DNA from 2 places in the Lysinibacillus sp. RS11 genome. Region 1 is predicted to be linked to the other one. Evidence: riboswitches for the same ligand, from Rfam matches in the RefSeq annotation. Region 1 holds a riboswitch; the other holds the start of a gene.

Region 1 (6,200 bases):
CAAATTTTTACCAGTCGCAATACCAAGCTTTGCTGACAAAGATTGAATTAACACCGCCATCAAATTGGAAAAGACAATTACCCAAAGAAGTAAATAACCATATTGTGAACCAGCTGTTATGTTTGTCGCAAAGTTGCCTGGATCAATATAGGCAACTGCTGCGATAAAGGCTGGACCAAGAAACGGTAAAATTCGTCGCCAGCCTGTTATATCTCCGTCTAAAACCGCCTCAGCAGACGGTTTTGTTAGTCGTTTGTAAACCATGTTGTTCCCTCGTTTCAAAAAGTATCGTAGAAGAAATAAAGTTTCCTTTAGGAAAATAGTATATTACTATTTTATAACTTGAGCAAAAAAATGTGAAGACTTTTGCCTGTTTTTTGTAACGCAATATTTATTCTGCATTAACTGCGGGTAAAAGTACGATTGGTTAGGGGCAACAGGATGTTGATCACACAAGCGTTTTCACAGGATGTGAAGGTTTTAGGTTTTAGCTTGTGTTCCTCTATCCAGTAGGGATAAAGAAACCCCCACTGATTACAGTTTCACTTTATGTAGTTAAAGTATGCATGGAACCAAGACTATCAGAAATTTTAAGTTAAGAAATTTTGTTGAGAGTATGCCTGTTGTTCCCTAAATGAGTAGTTTCGTTTTGGAGGTAGAAGCATATGTTTTATTCTCATCATTTTCTAATTAGACTTTCACCCCTTGTATCGTTTACGATGAGAAGAAAATGATGGGGAATGATTCGGCATGACCAAGCGAATTTTAATAATAGAGGATGAAGAGAATATTGCAAGGGTCCTACAGTTAGAGCTTCAATTTGAGGGTTATCAGGCTGACACAGTACATACAGGCACAGATGGTTTGCTTAAATACCGTGAGCAGCAATGGGATTTAATCTTATTGGATGTTATGCTCCCTGAGATGAGCGGGATTGATGTGCTAAAGCGTATTCGTGCAACAGAATCACAGACGCCAGTAATTATGCTGACCGCAAAGAGTGAGGTTGAAGATAAGGTAAAGGGTCTGGATCTTGGAGCGAATGATTATGTAACAAAGCCGTTTGATATTGAAGAATTACTTGCTCGCATTCGAAATGCTTTAAGATTTTCTCAAAGAAGTAACCACCAACAAGTTCAACCGGCATTTGAGCAATTATCCATTAATGAGCAAACACGAGAGGTTGTTTATTATGGGGAAGGGGTTCAATTGACACCTCGTGAATATGATCTTCTCTTATATTTATTGAAACACCCAAAGCAGGTACTATCGCGTGAGCAAATTTTAGAGGCTGTATGGGGGTATGACTATTATGGGGATACGAACGTTGTGGATGTTTATATTCGTTATGTTCGACAAAAACTTGAAGCTGCTAATGATACACCCATTATCCAAACGGTGCGTGGTGTTGGCTATGTGCTGAAGGAGCACAAACATGAGACTTAAAACAAAAATTCATTTGCTAACGACTTTATTAATGCTTGTTATGTTAGTAGCAACGAATAGTGGAATTTATTTTTTGTATGAAAAGTTTTCTTATAGTACCGAATATAAACAGCTCCAAGCACGAGCAAATGAGCTAAGTTCTACATTGAGTCAGTTAAATGAACAAACTAACTTACAGCAAGTTTTAAGAGCTTATATGCCAACAGATGGAGCAGTGTATATTTATGATGAACAGCACGTAATCATGAAGGTTCAGGCTACACTAGAGATGCCTGATGTCCCATACATTAGCTTCACTATGCCAGCTATTTGGATAGACGGAACAGTTGTGCAAATAAAATTAAAGCAGTCAGTGGAGGAAGTGGCAAGCACATTAGGTTTGCTGAAAGCGATATTGGTGGTTGTTTCAATTGTTGCAACAATTCCTATATTTTTAGCGAGTTTAGCACTTGGTCGCCTTATTCTATTGCCACTTGAACGCTTAAATAAAACGATGTTAAAAAGTACAACTACTGGAAAGTACGAAAAAATTGATATTCCCGACAAAGGCCGGGATGAGTTAACAAATATAAATCGTACTTTTAACATAATGATGGAGAAGCTTGAACAGCATTACCAAAAGCAACAGCAATTTGTGTCAAATGCTTCCCATGAATTAAAAACGCCTATTACTGTGATTGAAAGCTATGCAAAATTACTATTGCGCAGAGGCTTTGACAATAAGGAGGTAGCGCAGGAATCGCTACAAGCCATTGTGAATGAATCATCGCGCATGCATGAAATGGTGTTGCAATTGCTGGAGTTAGCCAAAAACAAGGAGCATCTTGACGTACATTTTGTTCAGTTAGAGCTTGCTCCATTCTTAAATAAGGTGGCCACGCAAATGCAACAGGCTTATCATCGCGGATTCATCGTCGATGCTGAAATGCCAAACTATATTTATAGCGATGAAAAAATGTTGAAACAGTTGCTCTTTATTTTACTTGATAATGCTCGAAAATATAGTGAGAGAGAAGTCCACATACATACTACAGACATTTCTGAGTATGTTCTCATTACTATTCAAGATTTTGGGGTTGGGATTCCAGCTGAGCATATTCCCCATTTATTTGAGCGTTTTTATCGTGTGGCGGAGGACCGCAACCGTAAAACTGGAGGCTCAGGCTTAGGGCTCGCTATTGCCCATGAACTTGCAGGGCAGCTTGGTATTACGATTGATGTTGAAAGTACAATTGGCGAGGGCTCAAGCTTTACCCTACGTGTACCAAAGGGGGAGCAACAATGAAAAAATGGCTATTGATAATTGGTGCCATCATCCTTCTCTGTAGTGGAACGCTATGGTTTGTTCAGTATCGCTTCTTTCATGTTGAGCCTCTTAGTAAAGAACAGGCAATTCATCATATTGAAAAAATCTACAACGGTCATGTAACAAAGGCTAAAAATCAAGGAAATGAGTATGAAATGCTATTTACACGAGATGGTGCAACTTATATGGTGATGCTAGATGCAACTACACAGCAAATTACAAATTTAAAATTGAAGGAAGTGGAAAGTAAATTACCGTTAACAGAAGAGCAAATACGACATATGGTTGAGAAGGATTATGGGGATATTAAGAGTGTCGTGTTAGTAGATAACATTTACACTGTACGTGTTGAAAAAGAGGATCAACAAAGGGATCTCACACTCGATGCCTATACAGGTGATGTCTTGTCTAAAAAAAATGTTCAGCCAGTTGGTCAACCAGAAATTGTCAATGTTATTTCTAAAGAACAGGCAATGAAGATTGCTCTCCAACAACTAAATGGTGAGGTAGATTCCATTGATTATAAGGAAACAGAGGATGGTGGCTATTATTTAGTTGAAATTGAAACTAAGAATGAAGAAGCTGTTTTCCAAATACATGCAATCTCTGGGAAGGTGATGTCCGTCACATGGGATGAAGATCATTAAGTAATTCTAATGAAATTCTAATGTTTCTCTTATTGTTCTATCATCTTCGCTTGATAAGCTAAGAATAGATAAAGTACAACCCCGCTTAACTTTTTGGTTACCTCAGCTGCTTGACTTGAGGGGCGTTCAGCCAGATGTATGCGGGATAAAACAAAGGAGAGATGAACAGATGAAGATGAAAAAAATCATTTTAATCCCAGCGTTAGTCGGTGTACTTGGCGTTGGAGCTGTTATTGGATCAACAACTTTATTAACAGGTAATGCCCAAGAAAAAAAGGTATTATCAATGCAGGAAATTGAGAAAAAAGCACTAAAAGTTGTCAACGGTACCGTAACTGATATTGAGTTTGAGCAGAATCAATACCGCTCAGTTTATGAGGTAGAGGTGTACACGGATACTGAAGAGCATGACTTAAAATTTGATGCCTATACAGGTGAGCTATTAAAGCAAAAGAAGGAACGTCGAGATCAAGATGATACGTATGACAAGATGACTGCTTCCACTACAACAACTAAAATCACAAAAGAGCAGGCTATTGAAAAGGCCTTAACAAAGGCAAAGGGTACAGTGACTAAAATTAAACTTGATGATGGGATTTACGAAATCGAAATCAGAAACGGACAGCAAGAATACGAAGTTGATGTTGATTCATCTACAGGTGAAATTATAGGCTTTGAACAAGATATTGAGGACTAATGTGCATAAGCTATCTTAAAAGTGGGACAATACTTTTAAGATAGCTTTTTTAGTTCTGTGAGTAATTACATACTACCTGAGAGAATATCTATGCTTTTCACTTATAATAATAAAAAATTTTCTTCTTTACTTTTTTTTAATACGAGCGTAATATGACATCATTATAAAGGTTTCAAATTTCTAAATCGCTGAAGCAACTGAACGCGGGGGACCCAGTTTTTACGGATTGTTTAACAATAATCCTTGGGGTGAATCTCTTCATTTTTTGAAGGGTAGGGCTACTCAGGCCCGAATCCGACAGCTAACCTCGTAAGCGTTAAGAGCAGAAAAGTTGGAGCTTGGCAGACGAATGAGCGTCTACAAGTCGTATTTAGTGATGACTTGTGGACGTTTTTTTATCTTCATTCAAAAACGAAAATAAGCCCCAGTGGACTACACAGATACCGATTATGCGAAGGTGTAATCGATTTAGAAATGCGAAACACATCCCATGAAACTAGAAGGTGTTGTATATGAAATCCTCATTAAAACGTTATGTTATCGGAAAACCGTTGAGATCCGATACATTGGGGGAGCAAAAGCTTAATAAAAGAAAGGCACTTGCCATACTGTCGTCAGATGCTTTGTCATCAGTAGCGTATGGACCTGAGCAAATTTTAATTGTGCTCATGACAGTAAGTACTGTTGCCTTTTGGTATTCTCTACCGATTGCTGCTGGGGTAGTTGTGTTACTGGCAGCACTTATTTTTTCGTATCGTCAAGTTATTTTTGCGTATCCACATGGTGGTGGAGCATACGTAGTTTCTCGGGAGAATTTAGGTGTCAATGCCGGTCTCGTCGCGGGTGGTTCATTACTTGTCGATTACATTCTAACCGTTGCGGTAAGTGTATCGGCCGGGACAGATGCGATTACTTCGGCATTTCCAAGTCTGCATCCTTATAACGTGTTTATCGCTGTGTTTTTTGTTATATGTTTAACGCTTTTAAATCTACGTGGTGTTACAGAATCTGCATCCATATTAGCGTATCCAGTATATTTGTTTGTAGCTGTCATGCTGATATTAATTGGAGTGGGGATTTATAATGTAGCAACAGGGCAAGTTCCAGCAGAGTTGAGTCCAAAGGTTGGTACACCCGTTGCAGGAATTAGTCTTTTTATATTATTAAAGGCATTTGCATCAGGAAGCTCAGCTTTGACTGGTGTAGAAGCTATTTCAAATGCTATTCCTAATTTTAAAGATCCAGGACCAAAAAATGCGTCTAAAACGTTACTTGCGATGGGCGGTATTTTAGCGGTACTATTTATCGGTATTGTGAGTCTAGCTTATTTTTATGGAATTGCTCCAAATGCAGAAGAAACAGTTGTTTCGCAAATTGCGGAGGCAAGTGTAGGACGCAATTTCTTTTACTATATAGTGCAGGGTACAACAGCAATGATTTTAGTACTCGCTGCAAATACAGGTTATTCAGCCTTTCCTTTACTAGCAGTCAATTTATCGAAAGACCGTTTTATCCCAAGAATGTTCCAAATCCGTGGGGATCGTCTCGGTTATTCAAATGGAATCTTGATGCTTGGTTTAGCTGCCATTGTCTTAATCATTTTATTTGATGGGGCAACAGAACATTTAATTCCACTTTATGCAGTTGGTGTTTTTATTCCGTTTACGTTAGCGCAGGCCGGAATGATGCGGAAATGGTGGCGTGAAAAGCCAAAAGGTTGGGTTGCAAAATTTGCAATAAATACGATTGGAGCGGTTATTTCCTTTATTGTTGCCATGATGTTTTTTGTGACGAAATTACCTCAAGTATGGCCAGTATTTATCTTTTTACCAATAATTATTTTGACGTTTCATCGAATTAAACACCATTATCAAGCAGTTGGTGAGCAGTTAAGATTAAATAATGAGGAGCTACCTATTATTGAGGGGAATGTTTTCATAGTCCCTGTCGCTGGTATTACGAAAGTAGTTGAAAACACTTTGCATTACGCACATTCATTAAAGGTCGACAAAATTATTGCCTTTTACGTAGCCTTCGATCAAGATGACGCAAAAGCTTTTGAAGAGAAATGGAAAGCTTGGCAGCCAGATGTACGGCTTGTAAC
Region 2 (6,200 bases), 1.9 Mb from region 1:
TCCTACTTTATCTAAAACTTGCCCGTGTCTTTTTCCAAGAGCCTTTGCAATCACTTTTTTGATGCCAAGTTCTTTTAATAACGATACGGTTAAAATGCTCGATTGCATATCATTGCCTATTGCAACGATGACATAATCGAAATTGCCTATTCCTAAAGAGGTAAGAGCTTTTTCTTCTGTCGTGTCAGCGACTACTGCATGTGTCACATATAGTTCGGCATCTTCGACTCTTTCCTCATTAATGTCGATTCCTAAAACTTCCTGCCCAGCTTCATGTAATCTGCGAGCTACACTTGTTCCAAATCTACCTAGGCCAATTACAGCATATTGTTTAATAGACATTGCACTCTACACTCCTTTATCGTGATTACCCAATCATAATATTTCCCTTAGGATGACGGAATGCCTCAGATTTCCGTCGTTTTGTTATGGCAAAAGCAATTGTTAATGGACCTAATCTACCTGCAAACATTGTCAATATGATGACGAGTCGGCCACCAGGTGATAGCTCTGGAGTTAGACCCATTGAAAGTCCAACTGTAGCAAACGCAGAGGTTGCCTCAAATAAATACATCATAAAACTATGTCCTTGCTCGGTAATACTTAAGACAAACGTGACGAGTATAACAATCATCATTCCGCACATTGTGACTGTTAAAGCTTTTAATATGGTTTCGTTAACTATTCTACGTCTAAAGAGGACAACATCTTCTTTCCCTCTAATTTGTGACCACATCGTGGCAACTAAAAGCGCGAAGGTTGTTATTTTTATTCCGCCAGCAGTGGAACCAGAACCTGCACCAATGAACATTAGTAAGATGATTAAAAATAGTGTGGATTGTGTTAAGTCTCCTATAGGAAGAGTATTAGAACCAGCAGTCCTTGGGGTAACAGCTTGGTATAATGAACCAAGAAATTTGCCCCATTCAGACAATGGTCCAATAGTTTTGCTATTTCCATATTCAAATAAGAAAATTAAAAACGTCGAGCCAACTGTTAAAATAAGCGTTGTGGTTAATACAATTTTTGAATGCACGGAAAGGCGTTTTGTTTCCCGATATTCATATAGTTCATTTATGACGATAAACCCTAAGCCCCCAATTGTAATAAGAGCGCAAATAGTTAAAACGATAAACGGGTCGTCTACATATTCGGTCAACCCATTAAAGCCCCCCATTAAATCAAATCCAGCATTATTAAAATTCGAGATGGAATGGAAAAAACCATAATATATAGCTTTACCTACAGGCATATCGAACGAAAAACGGATAGATAAAATTAAACCACCTATTATTTCAATTACTGCAGTAAAAAGTAATATCCGTCTAACCAATTTGACAAGACCAGCCATTGTAATATTATTGAAGGCCTCTTTTAATAAAAGTCTTTCTTTTAAGGAAATTTTTTTTCCTAATAGTAAAAATAATAATGTTGCAAACGTCATAAAGCCTAATCCACCAATTTGGATAAGAAATAAAATGACTAGTTCTCCAAATACTGAAAATGTATCGCCAGTATCCACAACAACCAAGCCAGTTACACACGTTGCAGAAGTCGCCGTAAATAATGCGTCTAAAAAAGAAAGTCCCTGACCATTCTCTGTCGAAATAGGAAGAGTTAACAAAAGTGTTCCAATCAGGATAATAGTTGCAAAGCCCAACACCAGTATTTTAGGAGGATTTAATTTATTTTTAACTGTTTTCATTTTAATCTCCTCAATGTTTGGATAAAGATTTTTAAAATCATTAAAAAAATTTACATAATAAAAAGACCAACTGTTTTGTATGTTTCAAGATTATAAAGGCTTAAAAAATAAACATACTCATAATAGTGGTCTAACATGACCCCCTTCGCTGGAGCCGACGAAGTTAGCTGACGGGTAGAATGGCGAAAGAGTTTCTCATTCCTTCTGCTCATGCAGAATTAACCCCAAAATACTGGTTCCTCCGTTCTCAAACATTATTGAGATTAGGCTGTTATGCAATTGAATGTGATTATTCTACGCCTATATTCTATTTTTTGTAAACCATAAATTTTTTTGAAATACATAATTATCCCTCATTAACGGGCACGAGAACGCCAAGGGCAAACAAGGTGGGGTCTATCTGCCCTAATAATCAGCGGGGATAAAGATACCTCCGAAGATGAAAAGATTCAATTTATTGTGGTCAAAAAATCAACCTGAAATTCCTCAAGAAATAAAATTAAAAATTCACCATATTAATTCTTACACTTTCTATTGACCATTTTTAGACAATACGTTATAATTCTTTAGTACACAGCAGAAGGTTATTTGCCTATTTGTGTACTGACGTGTGTTCGGAGGGAGGGAAAGAGAGATGTCAAAAACTGTCGTTCGCAAAAACGAATCGCTTGAAGATGCTCTTCGCCGCTTCAAACGTACTGTATCAAAAAGTGGTACAATTCAAGAAGTTAGAAAGCGCGAGTTCTACGAAAAACCTAGCGTTAAACGTAAAAAGAAATCAGAAGCTGCACGTAAACGTAAGTGGTAATTTAATTTCCCATTAAAAATCCCTACGTTCATAACACGCAATTGTATGATTCACTGAGCAGACAAAAATATACCTGAAATTAATCATTTTTTGGTTAATTTCGGGTATTTTACTTTGTGCTCAAATTTACGTACATATCGAAGAAGCCGAATGTGATCATTGCGATCCATTCGGCTTTTTATGTTACCGTTGATACATTGGTAACTATATCGACTAATAAAGTCCCACAGATGTAATAATCACTGTATAATAAAATTATTAGGATTTGTGAAACTTTTTACATGGTCAGTCGTATATACAGTAGAGAAGCATGTTAGAAGGGAGGGAAAAAGATGCGAAGACGGAGGTTCCTCAGCTATTTATTAGTTATTTGGATGACTTTTTTGTTAGCGTTTCCATTAACGTCGGCTTTTGCAAGTAGCAAGGTCTACCACATACCTATTCATAATGAAGTAGAACGAGGGCTTCACGCATTTTTAGAACGAGCTTTTAAAGAGGCGGAAGAAAACAGTGCAACAGCAATAATTCTAGACATTCATACGCCTGGAGGTTTCGTGAATGCAGCGGGTGAAATTGCTATGCTTATGGATGCAACGGACATACGTACGATTGCGTATATTAACAAAGACGCGCATTCTGCAGGTGCCTTTTTAGCCTTACATGCGGATGAAATCTATATGGTGCCAAATGGAACAATCGGTGCGGCTGCAGTAATCGACTCAGCAGGGAATATGGCAGATTTAAAGGCTCATAGTGCGTGGCTTGCTCAAATGGAGGCAGCTGCGGAATCGTCAAATCGCAATCCAAAATATGCACGAGCAATGGCTGATGCATCCATTAATTTACCACAATATCGGGCAGAAAAAGGGAGATTATTAACTTTATCTGCTTCAGAGGCAAAAGAAGTTGGTTATTCTGAAGAAACCGTTTCGAATTTCCAAGACCTTTTAGAAAAAACGCAATTAAAAGGTAGTGATGTCGTACAGATTGAACCTACTTTTTCAGAAAAAATTGCTCGTTTTATTACGAATCCAATAATAATACCAATACTGTTGTCGATTGCTAGCTTAGGGCTTGTCATGGAGCTGTTTTCGCCAGGTTTTGGTGTTCCGGGTGTAATGGGATTGTCAGCTCTTGGATTATTTTTCTTCGGTCATATGGTAGCAGGCTTGGCTGGGTATGAAACATTACTTTTATTTATTGTAGGTTTAGCTCTTGTCATTGCGGAGTTTTTTGTCCCCGGAGGTATTGTTGGTGTTTTAGGTGGTGTACTTATATTACTAAGTCTAATACTGGCAGGTGCAAACATGATGCAAATGATTTTAGCGATTTTCATTGCTCTTGTTGTAGCGATAATAGGAATGGTGATTCTGATGAAATTTTTCGGTAAAAAATTGCATGTTTTAAACAAGCTAGTCTTGTTGGATGCGACAACAACGGAAGAAGGCTATGTGTCTAACGTTAATCGCACAGAGTTGCTCGGAAAAGTGGGTAAAACAATTACACCACTCCGTCCGGCAGGTACAATGCTATTTGGTAGTGAACGTATTGACGTAGTATCAGAAGGTGGCTACGTTGATGCAGAGGAACATGTAGAAATTATTAAAGTAGAAGGCTCGCGTATTGTTGTGAGACCAACAGAAAAAGAGATGGAGGAATAGCAAATGGGTTTTGATTTAGCTTTAATAGGTCCAATTGCAGGGCTAGTCGTATTGTTTATTGTGCTCGCGGTATTCTTTACCTTTGTGCCAGTGGCGCTGTGGATTTCTGCACTTGCAGCAGGTGTCCGTGTTAGTATTTTCACGTTAATCGGGATGCGTTTACGTCGTGTAATCCCATCACGAATCGTGAACCCGTTAATTAAAGCACATAAAGCGGGATTACCTGTTACGATTAATCAACTTGAAAGTCACTATTTAGCAGGTGGTAATGTTGACCGAGTAGTCAATGCGTTAATCGCAGCTCATCGTGCAAATATCGAGTTAACATTTGAACGTTGTGCGGCAATTGATTTAGCAGGTCGTGATGTATTAGAAGCTGTACAAATGTCTGTTAACCCGAAAGTTATTGAAACACCATTTATTGCAGGTGTTGCTATGAACGGGATTGAAGTAAAAGCGAAGGCACGTATTACAGTGCGCGCAAACATTGAACGTTTAGTCGGTGGTGCTGGTGAAGAAACAGTTATTGCCCGTGTAGGTGAGGGGATCGTTTCTACAATCGGTAGTGCCTCTAGTCATACGACAGTTCTTGAAAATCCTGATATGATTTCTCAAACTGTATTATCAAAAGGTCTAGATTCTGGGACAGCATTTGAAATCTTATCGATCGATATTGCAGACGTTGATATCGGCAAAAACATCGGTGCAGAATTACAAATTGAACAAGCGCAGGCAGATAAAAACATTGCCCAAGCGAAAGCAGAGGAACGTCGTGCAATGGCCGTAGCGAACGAGCAAGAAATGATTGCGCGTGTACAAGAGATGAAAGCAAAAGTAGTAGAAGCAGAAGCTGAGGTACCACAGGCAATGGCAGAGGCTCTACGTTCAGGTAATCTTGGTATTATGGATTACATGAACTACCGTAATATTCAAGCGGATACAGCTATGCGAGACTCCATTTCTAAAGTAAGCTCAGATAAGCCAGAAACCAATGAATCTAACGCATAGAAACGGAAAGGAGCGGTACTAATAAATGGAACAATTAATTATAATTGCGATAATTGCCATAGTCAGCTCTATTTTCGGGAAATCCAAAAATAAGAAAGAACAAAAAACAATGCCACCTTTTAATAAGGATTCATATGTTGAGCCTCCAGTTGAGGAGGTTCAACAACAACGTCCTACTGCTAAAGCGCAAAGCTTTGAGGATTTTACACGTGAATTTTTAGGAGATTGGAACAATGAGCAGCCTAAAGTGGAAAAGTCAAAGAAAAATGTCGAAGAAGCAGTGAAAGAGGAAATGCCAAGTTATATAGCACCACCGTTAATCCCAACTGAGACAATTAGTCGTACCACGAAAAGAGAAAGTATTGGTCGTTTGGCAGCTGGGAAAAAAGAGGTGAAAGTAGCTGGATCACAGTCGGCTTTTCAATTACCAAATTCAAAAAAATCATTCATGCAGGCTGTTGTAATGGCAGAAGTTTTAGGTCCACCGAAAGCAAAAAGAAAATAATCAGCATGTCCTCCTTTTTCGATGCATATATTGCCGAAGAAGGAGGCATTTTTTATGAGAAAACTATTTCAATTAACGCCACTACTTGAATTATTCCAATATGAAACATTAAAAATCATTGGCCCATACCGTTTCCTACATGCTGATGCTTCGTCATGCTCTTTTATCTATGCAGACTATCATATTACTGTGCGTGGAAAATCAGTAGAAATTAATGCTCTTAAAGAAGAAATGCTTCATCTTTCTGTAGAGGATTTGCAGGAGCTTCATATGAAAATGACAAAGGATATGGGTGTGAGCGATAATGTGGAATAATCGACCAATTATCATACGTATAAAGCGCCACGAAAATGTTCATCCTTTTATTCAAGCATTGCACGCACAACATGTACCATTAAAGCGTGTTGTCTTTCGTGAGCAAGAGGTTGCTTTTGAAACAACTATGCACTATCTATCCAAAATTCGTCGTGAACGAAGTCATTATCGACTTAAAATGGCTGTCTATTATGCTGA

What was found. A riboswitch is a leader RNA that binds a small molecule or an ion and turns the genes downstream of it on or off. The one in region 1 is predicted to bind cyclic di-AMP.
Region 2: it holds a riboswitch for cyclic di-AMP, as region 1 does, so the genes downstream of both, AB9L17_RS16730 (TrkH family potassium uptake protein) here and AB9L17_RS01395 (APC family permease) in region 1, are expected to answer to the same signal.

The regions. Positions count from the first base shown of each region.
Region 1 covers NZ_CP168124.1:250,576-256,775, forward strand. Annotated here, with positions in the region: gene AB9L17_RS01370 (Nramp family divalent metal transporter) at 1-264, opposite strand, end outside; gene AB9L17_RS01375 (response regulator transcription factor) at 751-1,446, shown strand; gene AB9L17_RS01380 (HAMP domain-containing sensor histidine kinase) at 1,436-2,731, shown strand; gene AB9L17_RS01385 (PepSY domain-containing protein) at 2,728-3,399, shown strand; gene AB9L17_RS01390 (PepSY domain-containing protein) at 3,569-4,096, shown strand; cyclic di-AMP (ydaO/yuaA leader) riboswitch at 4,273-4,426, shown strand; gene AB9L17_RS01395 (APC family permease) at 4,609-6,200, shown strand, end outside.
Region 2 covers NZ_CP168124.1:3,226,246-3,232,445, reverse strand. Annotated here, with positions in the region: gene AB9L17_RS16735 (potassium channel family protein) at 1-342, opposite strand, end outside; gene AB9L17_RS16730 (TrkH family potassium uptake protein) at 368-1,705, opposite strand; cyclic di-AMP (ydaO/yuaA leader) riboswitch at 1,843-1,985, opposite strand; gene rpsU (30S ribosomal protein S21) at 2,340-2,513, shown strand; gene AB9L17_RS16720 (NfeD family protein) at 2,846-4,174, shown strand; gene floA (flotillin-like protein FloA) at 4,178-5,182, shown strand; gene AB9L17_RS16710 (hypothetical protein) at 5,208-5,687, shown strand; gene AB9L17_RS16705 (hypothetical protein) at 5,742-6,002, shown strand; gene AB9L17_RS16700 (sporulation protein YqfD) at 5,992-6,200, shown strand, end outside.